Victivallis sp. Marseille-Q1083: one gene and its partner. Each later gene encodes a partner of the first gene's protein in a complex. Links are inferred from orthologs where the notes say so. Each region holds a gene or a part of one and is shown in the gene's direction. Other genes may lie near its edges.

The links.
Region 2: the proteins of secY (region 1) and secA are in contact, whole or in part, in a crystal structure (PDB 3DIN), measured with the Thermotoga maritima proteins. The link is inferred for Victivallis sp. Marseille-Q1083 from one-to-one orthologs. Residues at the interface, in WP_004081795.1 of Thermotoga maritima: Glu108, Gly109, Glu110, Glu111, Ala236, Glu237, Arg238, Arg239, Ile240, Thr241, Ile242, Gln243, Tyr244, Ala245, Arg246, Arg247, Val248, Thr249, Gly250, Arg251, Arg252, Val253, Tyr254, Gly256, Ala257, Ser258, Thr259, Tyr260, Leu261, Pro262; in WP_004082002.1 of Thermotoga maritima: Glu261, Ala262, Arg263, Lys300, Ala301, Arg302, Thr303, Ile304, Ile305, Leu323, Tyr324, Asp325, Pro326, Val329, Ser330, Tyr333, Ile336, Lys340, Phe345, Val349, Glu363, Phe364, Tyr374, Ser375, Gly376, Gly377, Glu393, Ile395, Thr482, Ser483.

The regions. Positions count from the first base shown.
Region 1 is NZ_CAHJXL010000001.1:1,461,475-1,468,164, reverse strand. What follows is about bases 3,465-6,269. They hold secY (preprotein translocase subunit SecY), read left to right. Parts: upstream 3,465-4,066; coding sequence 4,067-5,473; downstream 5,474-6,269. Other genes in these bases: HWX74_RS05780 (thioesterase family protein), read left to right, coding at 6,151-6,269; cmk ((d)CMP kinase), read left to right, coding at 5,480-6,151; rplO (50S ribosomal protein L15), read left to right, coding at 3,604-4,047; rpsE (30S ribosomal protein S5), read left to right, coding at 3,465-3,585. In the rest of the region: rpsQ (30S ribosomal protein S17), read left to right, coding at 1-237; rplN (50S ribosomal protein L14), read left to right, coding at 258-623; HWX74_RS05830 (KOW motif domain-containing protein), read left to right, coding at 623-967; rplE (50S ribosomal protein L5), read left to right, coding at 969-1,505; HWX74_RS05820 (type Z 30S ribosomal protein S14), read left to right, coding at 1,522-1,707; rpsH (30S ribosomal protein S8), read left to right, coding at 1,727-2,122; rplF (50S ribosomal protein L6), read left to right, coding at 2,149-2,682; rplR (50S ribosomal protein L18), read left to right, coding at 2,701-3,063; more of rpsE, read left to right, coding at 3,076-3,464; more of HWX74_RS05780, read left to right, coding at 6,270-6,558; HWX74_RS05775 (type I phosphomannose isomerase catalytic subunit), read left to right, coding at 6,576-6,690. UniProt on the Escherichia coli protein: The central subunit of the protein translocation channel SecYEG. Consists of two halves formed by TMs 1-5 and 6-10.
Region 2 is NZ_CAHJXL010000002.1:839,890-843,411, forward strand. It holds secA (preprotein translocase subunit SecA), read left to right. Parts: upstream 1-337; coding sequence 338-3,322; downstream 3,323-3,522. Other genes in the region: pyrE (orotate phosphoribosyltransferase), read left to right, coding at 1-282; HWX74_RS19485 (AIR synthase-related protein), read left to right, coding at 3,367-3,522. UniProt on the Escherichia coli protein: Required for protein export, interacts with the SecYEG preprotein conducting channel.

The DNA.
Region 1 (6,690 bases):
GAGCGGGTCGGCGTGGTGACCAGCGATGTGCAGAACAAGACGATCGTCGTCGAAGTGCATCGCCGCACCCCGCATCCGCTGTACAAGAAGGTTGTGAAGGTCAGAAAGAAATTCACCGCGCACGATGAGCAGAACGAAGCGAAAAAAGGCGATACGGTCCGGATTGTCGAAACCCGTCCGTTGAGCAAGAACAAACGCTGGCGTCTGGTTGAAATCATCAGTCGTTCCGCGGAATAACGGAGCGGGAGAGTAGCACTATGATTCAAATGCAGACTAAGTTGGATGTTGCTGACAACTCCGGAGCGAAAAGCATTGTCGCCATCACGGTTCTCGGGCAGGCGAAGACGTTTGCCGGCGTGGGCGATATTGTAACGGCGGCGGTGACGGAAGCGATTCCGGACGGCAGTGTGAAAAAAGGACAGGTCGTCAAGGCGGTGATCGTCAGAACTGCGGCCAAGATCCGTCGTCCCGACGGCTCCTACCTGCGGTTCGACAAGAACGCGGCGGTGATCGTCGACAACCAGAAGAACCCGGTCGGGACGCGTATCTTCGGACCGGTGGCTCGTGAATTGCGCGAAAAAGATTTCATGAAGATCATTTCTCTGGCGCCGGAGGTATTGTAATGAAGAAGTATCACGTCCAAAAAGGCGATGCCGTCGTGGTCAACGCCGGAAAATGGAAAGGTGAGAGCGCCACGGTTGAAGTGGTTTTGACCAAGAATGATCGGGTGGTGCTCAAATTGGCCGATCTCAACGATGAAAAGCGCAAAAAAATCGGCATGCGCACGGTAAAGAAAAACCGCAAGAATCAGACTGCCGGCGGGATGATTGAGCGTTCGGTTTCGGTTCATGTCTCCAATGTGACGTTGACGCCGGAAGCCAAACAGGCCAAGCTGGACAAGAAAGCGGCGCTCCAGGCCAAGAAGAGCCAGGCGCGCGCGGCAGCGGCAGCGAATGGAGTGAAGTAAAATGCCTGATATGAGCAAAAAGTACAGGGATGAAGTTCGTCCGGCGCTGCAGGCACAGCTCGGATTGAAGAACGTCATGCAGATTCCGAAGCTGGAAAAGATCGTCATCTCCACCGGGATGAAATCCTCGGCGGAGCGCGATGCCTTCAGCGAAGCCAGGAAGCATCTCGCGGCGATGACCGGCCAGATGCCGGTGATCACCAAGGCCCGGAAGAACGTTTCGAACTTTAAATTGCGCGTCGGGATGCAGATCGGCGTGATGGTGACGCTGCGCGGCGCCAGAATGTATGAATTTCTGGATCGTTTCGTGCACAATGCGCTGCCGCGCGTTCGCGACTTCCGCGGTATTCCTTCGAGCGGTTTCGATGGCCGCGGCAACTACAACGTCGGTATCCAGGACATCTCGGTTTTCACCGAAGTGGATCCGGATAAGCTGAAGTATCCGATCGGCGTCAACATCACGATGGTGACGACGGCGGAGAACGACGACGAGGCGCGCGCGCTTCTCAAACTGTTGGAAGTTCCGTTTGCGGAATAAGGAAGGACTTTAAACGATGGCGAAGATTAGTTTGATTGTAAAGAGCGAACGCCCCAACAAGTTCAAAGTTCGCGAATACACTCGCTGCAAGGCTTGTGGTCGTGCCCGTGCTTATATCCGCAAGTTCCAGCTCTGTCGTATCTGCTTCAGAGAACTGGCTTCCAGCGGTAAAATTCCGGGCGTAACCAAGGCCAGCTGGTAAGAACAGGAGTTGTGACAAGATGAGTATGCAAGACCCGATTGCCGATATGATCACCCGAATCCGGAACGCCGGTGCGGCGGCCTTGAAAAAGGTCGAAATGCCCAGCTCGAAGATGAAGGTGGCGATTGCGGCGGTGATGAAGCAGGAAGGGTATATCGCCGATTATGCCGTCAGCGAAGACGGGGTGAAGAAGACATTGGCGATTGACCTGAAATATTATAAGAATAAACCGGTTATCGAAGGGGTGACGCGCGTCAGCAAACCCTCCTGCCGGACCTACTGCGGCGCGACGGAGATCCCGAAAGTCCGCAACGGGCTCGGAACGGTGATTTTGTCCACGCCGAAAGGCATTCTGTCCGGCCGCGAGGCGGCGCTGGCGAATGTCGGCGGAGAAATTCTCTGTTATATCTGGTAATTTTTTAGTGTAAGGATAATACAAACATGTCTCGTATAGGTAAGAAACCGATTCCGGTGCCGGCGGGGGTCACAGTGACCATTGCCGACGGGACCGTGACGGTCGCGGGCAAGGAGAAACTCCAGCTCGCACTGCCGCCGAAAGTGGCGGTGGAGATGAAGGACGGACACGTTCTGGTTTCGCAGGTGGAGGACACGCGTACTTCCAGCGCGATGCAGGGCTTGGCGCGCAGCCTGATCAACAATATGGTCATCGGTGTTTCCCAGGGGTTCAAGAAGGAGCTGCAGATTATCGGCGTCGGTTACAAAGCGCAGATATCCGGCAGCAAACTGGTGCTGAACCTGGGCTATTCGCATGTGATCAATTACGATGTGCCGGCCGGCGTCAAAGTGACGGTTGCCGACAACGTCAAGATCACCGTCGAGGGAGCCGACAAGCAGTTGGTCGGCGAAACCGCCGCCACCATCCGTCGGTTCCGCAAGCCGGAGCCGTACAAAGGCAAGGGCATTCGCTATGTCGATGAGCAGATTACGCTCAAAGAAGGCAAATCGGTCGGTTAAGGTTGAGGTAAAGTACTTATGGCTGTATTTACGAATAAAGACAGACGGATGCGTCGGCATCTTCGCATCCGTAAAAAGGTCGCTGGCACGGCGGAACGTCCGCGCTTCTGCGTCAGCGTGACGACCAATCACATCTATTGCCAGTTCATCGATGACGTCAAGGGTGCGACGCTGGCGTCGGTTTCGACACTGGATGCGGCGTTCAAGGCGGCCGACGGCCGTCCGAACCTCGACGGCGCCGCGCTGCTCGGCAAGATGGCGGCGGAACGCGCTTTGGCGGCGAATGTCACCGAAGTGGTTTTCGACCGTTCCGGTTTCCAGTATCATGGCCGGGTGAAGGCAATTGCCGAAGCCGCCAGAGCGAACGGACTGAAATTCTAGAAGGAGCTTGAAATGGCGAAACGTGATAATATGAAAGCTCAGGATGAGGTCTTTCAGAACGAGCTCGGCGAAAGCGTCATCAGCATCAACCGCTGCAGCAAAGTCGTCAAAGGCGGCCGCAACTTCAGTTTCGGCGCGCTGGTGGTGGTCGGTGACCGCAACGGCAAAGTCGGCTTCGGTTACGGCAAGGCCAACGAAGTGGCCGACGCGATCCGCAAGGGCGGCGAAAGCGCCCGCCGCAATTTGAAGACGCTGCCGATGCACGGCGCGACGTTGCCGCACGCGGTGGAAGTCAAATTCGGCGGCGCGAAGGTGCTGTTGAAGCCGGCGAGCGCCGGCACCGGTTTGATTGCCGGCGGCGCGGTCCGGGCGATTCTGGAACTGGCCGGCGTCAAAGACGTGCTGGCCAAATCGCTTGGCGCGAGCAACTCGGTGAACGTGGCCAAGGCGACGTTCAAGGCGTTGGAGGCGCTGTCCAGCCGGGACGATGTGCTGGCGAAGCGCGGCGTGGAAACGATTTAAGCTTGGAAGGTTTTTACAATGAAGTTACATGAATTGGCTCCGACGCCGGGTTCCCGGCATCCGCGCAAGCGGGTGGGGCGTGGTGACAGTTCCGGCTTGGGCCGGACCTGCGGCCGCGGCGAAAAGGGACAGAAATCCCGTACCGGTTCTTCGATCCGGCCGTTTTTCGAAGGCGGTCAGATTCCGCTGTTCCGGCGTCTGCCGAAGCGCGGTTTCAACAGCCCGGACCATATCGAATACAATATCGTCAATTTGAGCGTGCTGGATGAGCATTTCGCCGCCGGGGAAGTGGTCGACAGCGAGGCTTTGAGCGCCAAAGGTTTGCCGGGCAAAGCGGACCGGATGCTCAAGATTCTCGCCAACGGCGAAATCACCAAAGCATTGACGGTAAAAGCACATAAATTCTCGGCGGCCGCCAAAGCCAAAATCGAAGCGGCCGGCGGCAGTTGCGAACAGATCTAAAGAGAAAAGCGGGGATTCGATGTTTGCTGCATTTGTGAATGCGTTTAAGGTAAAGGAGTTGCGGTCGCGGTTGCTGTTCACCGCCGGAATTATCGTTCTGGTGCGGGTCGCTTCCAATCTGCCGTGTCCGGGAGTAAATTCGGGTGCTTTGAATCAGTACCTGACCAATTTTTCTCAGGAAGCCGCTTCCGGCGGCGTCATGGCGATGGTTAACCTCTTCACCGGGGGTGCGCTCGAGCAGTTCGCGGTGGCGACGCTCGGTATCATGCCGTACATTACCTCGTCGATCATTATGCAGTTGCTGACGCCGGTGTTGCCGTCGCTGGAAAAAATGTCCAGAGACGGTGAATCCGGCCGCCAGAAAATCAATCAGTACACCCGCTATCTCACTGTTCTGATCTGTATTTTCCAGGGCTTTCTGGCCGCGGCGGCGATGGCCGATCCATCCCGGATCGGTTTGCCGTCACCGCATTTGCCGTTGTATGTCGGCAGCCAGACAGTCTTTATGTTGATGACGATCATCGTGCTGACGGCGACGACGATGGTCTTCATGTGGCTCGGCGAACAGGTGACCGAGCGCGGTATCGGCAATGGCGTGTCGATCATCATCACGATCAACATCATCGCCCGTATGCCGCAGGCGGTCACCCAGTTGGTGGAAATGACCATCTCCGGACAGACGATGTCCGGTGCGACCTTCAAACCGGTCCAGTTGCTGTTGCTGTTCGCCGTTTTCATCGCGGTTACCGCGGCGACGATTCTGTTGACGCAGGGCTACCGGCGGGTGCCGATCCAGATGGTCCGCAAGACGATCGGGACACAGGTGATGGGCGGCAGCACCTATATGCCGCTGAAGGTCAATTTCGCCAACGTCATGCCGATCATTTTCGCCGGTGCGATCATGATGGTGCCGGGGCCGCTGTTCAACGGTCTGGCGCAATTCACCAAAGGGCGCGACTGGAGCGGCGCCAGTGATTTCTTCCTTTCGCTGGGAACGCTGTTCCGCTATCATTCGACCGGATATATGGTGCTTTACGGTTTGCTGATCATGGGCTTTTCTTACTTCTGGGTGGCCAGTCAGTTCAATCCGATTCAAATTTCTGAAAATCTGAAGCGCGACGGCGCTTATATTCCCGGTATCCGTCCGGGGCAGCCGACCGCCGATTTCCTCGATCAGACGATGACCCGGGTGACGTTCGGCGGCGCGGTGTTCCTGACGGCGCTGGCCTTGTTCCCGATGATTCTGGCGACGCCGATCTTCGGCATCGATTTCCTGGTCGCCTCTTTCTTCGGCGGCACCAGCTTGCTGATCATGGTCGGTGTGGTGCTGGACACCATGAGCCAGATGGAATCGCACCTGACGATGCGCAATTATGACGGTTTCCTGAAGAGCGGCCGGCTTCGCGGCCGCAATGCGATCCAGTAAGACGACATGACGACCGATGTGATAGCGATCGACGGACCGGCCGCTTCCGGCAAAAGCACGGTGGCGGCCGGATTGGCCGAACGGTTGCGGATTCCGTACATCAATACCGGCAGCATGTACCGGGCGATCACGCTGGCGGCAATGCGCCGGGGCGTTTCGGCCGCGAATTGTACGGAGGCGGCGTTGGCGCCGGTCCTGGAACGGTTGCAGTTGGATTATGTCCGGAACGACGCCGGACATTTTGTTTTGCGGATGGACGGGCATGAAACGGACGCCGCATTGCGCAGTGCCGAAGTGGCGGCGCTGGTCAGTCCGGTGGCGGCTCTGCCGAATGTTCGCGCCTGGCTGCGGGAAAGACAGCGGGCGCTGGCGGCGGCGGGTCGGCTGGTCATGGAAGGCCGGGACATCGGTACCGAAATTTTCCCGGACGCCAGGTTCAAATTTTTTCTGACAGCGACGCCGGAAGAGCGGGCGCGCCGCCGGCTGGCGCAATCGGGTGAAAATTTCGACGGCGCCACTTTGGAGTCGGTGGCGGCGGCGATCGCCGAGCGCGACCGGATTGATTCCACCCGGACAGTGGCCCCGTTGCGGCCGGCGGCGGATGCCGTGCTGGTGGACAGCACCGGATTGGAAGTGGATGAGGTGGTAAATTTACTGGCGCGAAAGGTGATGGAGTGATGCACTGGCATGAAAGTTTTTACCGGGTTCCTTACGCGGACACCGATCAGATGGGTGTGGTCTATTACGCCAATTATCTGGAATATTTCGAACGCAGCCGCACGGAGATGCTGCGGGAGGCCGGTCTGCCTTACAGCGCGCTGGAGCGCTGCAACTGTTTTCTGCCGGTGACGGAGGTCAATTGCCGGTATTTGTCGCCGGCGCATTACGATGAACTGCTGACGTTCCGTTCCGGCGTCGCCGGCGTCAAGGGGGTCCGGCTTAAAATCATCACCGAAATTCGGCATGAAGCGACACTCCTGGTGCGCGGCGAGGTGACGCTGGCCTGTATGAACCGCGACCGTAAGTTGATCCGGCCGCCGGTCGAGCTTCTGACCGCTTGTGAGCAATATCGTGTGGAAGAGTAAATCCGGGGAGGTTTATCATGGCGATGCTGGAGCAGAATCAATTATATCCGCTGAAATTTCAACCTCTGTATTTTGCCAGGATCTGGGGAGGCAGCCAGCTCAGTGAGTTTTTGCACCGGCAATTGCCGCCGT
Region 2 (3,522 bases), on another replicon or contig:
CTGGTTTTGAAGCGCGGTTTTTCTCTGCGGCCGGGAGAGCGGGTGCTGGTTGCCGAGGATGTCATCACCAAAGGAGGCCGGGTGCAGCAGACCATCGACCTGGCCCGCTCGTTCGGCGCCGATGTCGTCGGCGCTGCCGTGCTGGTCGACCGCAGCGGAGGGGCGGCCGGTTTCGATGTGCCGACTGAAAGTTTGATTCGGTTGAATTTACCGACTTTCGAACCGGACCAGTGTCCGTTGTGCGCGGCCGGCGCCCCGCTGGACACCCCCGGGTCCAAATAAAACGATTGGTTAGTCCGTCTGGCGGAAAGCGGGCGGTGGAAGGAAATTGTTATTTATGATTGAACGCATTGTCAAAAAAATCTTCGGCAGTAAATCGGCGCGCGATTTGAAAAAAATGCGTCCGTTGGTCGCCAGGGTCAACGAGCTGGAGGTTTCTTACCAGAATCTGTCCGAAGCGGAATTGAAGAACAAGACCGTGGAATTCAAGGAACGCCTGAAAAATGGTGAAACGCTCGACGACATCATGTGCGAGGCGTTCGCCGTGGTCAAGAATGCCTGCCGCCGGCTGGTGGGGCAGGAAGTGGAAGTCTGCGGACAGTCGATGGTTTGGGATATGATCCCGTTTGACGTGCAGATTCTGGGGGCGATTGCCCTGCACAGGGGCAATATCGCCGAAATGGCCACCGGCGAAGGAAAAACGCTGGTCGCCTCGATGCCGCTGTATTTGAACGCCTTGAGCGGCAGAAACTGCCAGTTGGTGACGGTCAACGATTATCTGGCCCGCCGTGACTCCGAGTGGATGGGGACGATTTATCGCTACCTGGGCTTGACGGTCGGTTGTCTGCAGGGACAGATGCCGTCGAATATTCGCCGCGAACAGTATCGCTGTGACATCACCTACGGCACGAACAGCGAATTCGGTTTCGACTATCTGCGGGATATGGGGATGGCCACCGAGGCGCGTCATCTGGTGCAGCGCGACCACTTCTATGCGATTATCGACGAAATCGACAGTATTTTGATTGATGAGGCGCGGACGCCGCTGATCATTTCCGGTCCGGTGCCGATGTCCAGCCACCAGTTCGACCAGTTGCAGCCGAAAGTGGCGCAGCTTTTTTCGAAGCAGAATCTGCTTTGTTCGAAGTTGGTGCAGGAGGCGAAGTCGACTCTGGAGCGCGAGGGGATTTCTGCCGAAGAGCGGGAAAATGCCCTGCTGAAACTGCTGCAGGTGAAATTCGGCATGCCGACCCACAAGCAGTTGCTGCACGTCCTGGAAGACGGCAGCATTCTCAAGGAGGTGGAGCGGCTGGATTCCAAGGTGCACAGCGACAACAATCGCGGTCTGCTGCAGGAAGTGCAGGGAGATCTGTATTTCGCCATCGATGAAAAATCGCATGGTGCCGATTTGACCGAAAAGGGACGCAATGCGCTGTCTCCGAATGATCCGGAGGCATTTATCATGCCGGATCTGCTGCTGGAGCTGCACAATATTGAAAACGATGCATCGCTGAGTGAAGAAGAACGGTTGGCCAAACGCCAGAAATTCGAAGCCGATTATGCGGTCAAAAGCGAACGGCTGCATGATTTGTCGCAGCTGTTGAAAGCGTATTGCCTGTTTGAAAAAGATGTGCATTACGTCGTGCAGGACGACAAGGTGATGATCGTCGACGAGCACACCGGCCGGTTGATGCCGGGCCGGCGTTTCAGCGATGGTTTGCACCAGGCGCTGGAAGCCAAGGAACGGGTGAAAATCGAGCAGGAAACGCAGACGCTGGCGACGATTACCATTCAGAATTATTTCCGTCTTTACGAAAAACTGGCCGGCATGACCGGCACAGCGGAAACCGAAGCCAACGAATTTCATCAGATTTACAAACTGGATGTCATCGTCGTGCCGACCAACCGGCCGTGTCAGCGTATTGATGCCAATGACTCGATTTTCAAGACGCGCCGCGAAAAATTCAACGCGATCGTCGAGGAAACCGCCGCCCGCCACGCCAAAGGGCAGCCGGTGTTGCTGGGAACGATCTCGGTGGAAGATTCTGAAATTGTCAGCCGGATGCTGAAGCGGAAGAATATTCCGCACAATGTCCTGAATGCCAAGAACCATCAGTTGGAGGCGGAAATCGTCGCCAACGCCGGCCGGGTGGGCGCGGTGACGGTGGCGACCAATATGGCCGGCCGCGGTACCGACATCAAGCTGGGGCCGGGAGTGGCGGATTTGGGCGGTTTGCATGTTATCGGCAGGTCCCGCCCCGATTCGCGGCGGATCGACCGGCAGGTGCGCGGCCGCTGTTCGCGCCAGGGCGATCCGGGGGCTTCGAAATTCTATGTGTCGCTGGAAGACAATTTAATGCGCCTTTTCGGCGGCGACCGGGTCATCAAGATTTTTGAGCGTTTCGGCTTGGAAGAGGGCGAGGAGTTGGAGCATCCGTGGTTGAACCGTTCGATCGAAACGGCGCAGCGTCGGGTGGAGCAGCAGCACTTTGCAATCCGGAAACGGACGCTGGAATTCGATGATGTGATGAACAAGCAGCGCGAGATCATTTACGGTCTGCGGAAAGATGCGCTTCTGTCCGAGAAGCCGCTGGATACCTTGATGTATCTGGTCGAACAGCATGTGTTGAACAAAGTGCAGGAAATCGCCCTCGGGCCGGCCAAGGGAGAAGCCCGTACCCAGAATGACGGTGAATTCGATATGGCCCGCCTGGTTACCTGGCTGAAGGCGACGTTTCCGATCGACTTCCAGGAGAGCGAGCTGACTGCCGGATTTAGAGCCGGTTCGAAAGCGGCCGGCGACGGTCGCGGGCCGCTGCGCGATCCGAGCGCGTTGACCGAGCAAATCGTCGATAAGATCGAAGTTGCCTATAACCGGAAGAATGAGATCCTGCCGCGGGAACAGTGCCGCTATCTGGAACGCCATACGGTGCTGGATGCGATCGACCGGTTGTGGCAGGAGCATTTGTATACGATGGACAGTTTGCGGTCGAGCATCTATTTGAGGGTTTACGCCGCGCAGAAGGATCCGTTGGTGGAGTACAAGCATGAAGCGTTCAAGGCCTTTGAAGTGTTGATGGGGCAGATCGAGCAGGAAGCGGTTGCCAATATGTTCCGGGCGACCATTGCGACATTGGAGAGCTTTGAGCGGTTGCTGGAATCGCTGCCGCAGGAATTGATACACCGTTCGTTCGGTCAATTCGATATGAATGAACTGTTGAGCGCCGGCCGCAAGGACGGTCGTCCGGCGATTCCCGGTTCCATTACGATCAGCAATCCGGCGATGAAGCCGAAGGACAATGGTCCGCGGCGTTCGAAATGACCGGTAACGTTTTAGCAGAGCAGAAAAGGAAGGCGTAGTGCCGCATGAATTATCGGATTGAAATTTCACCGTTGCGCACCTGGCGGGATGCGCGCGGAGAGGGCGTCAAACAACAGATAGTCGACTTTCTGAAACTGAATGTCGATGCGGTTTGGACGCGGGATGTTTATACGATCGCTGCCGACGTCGATGCGGCGGAA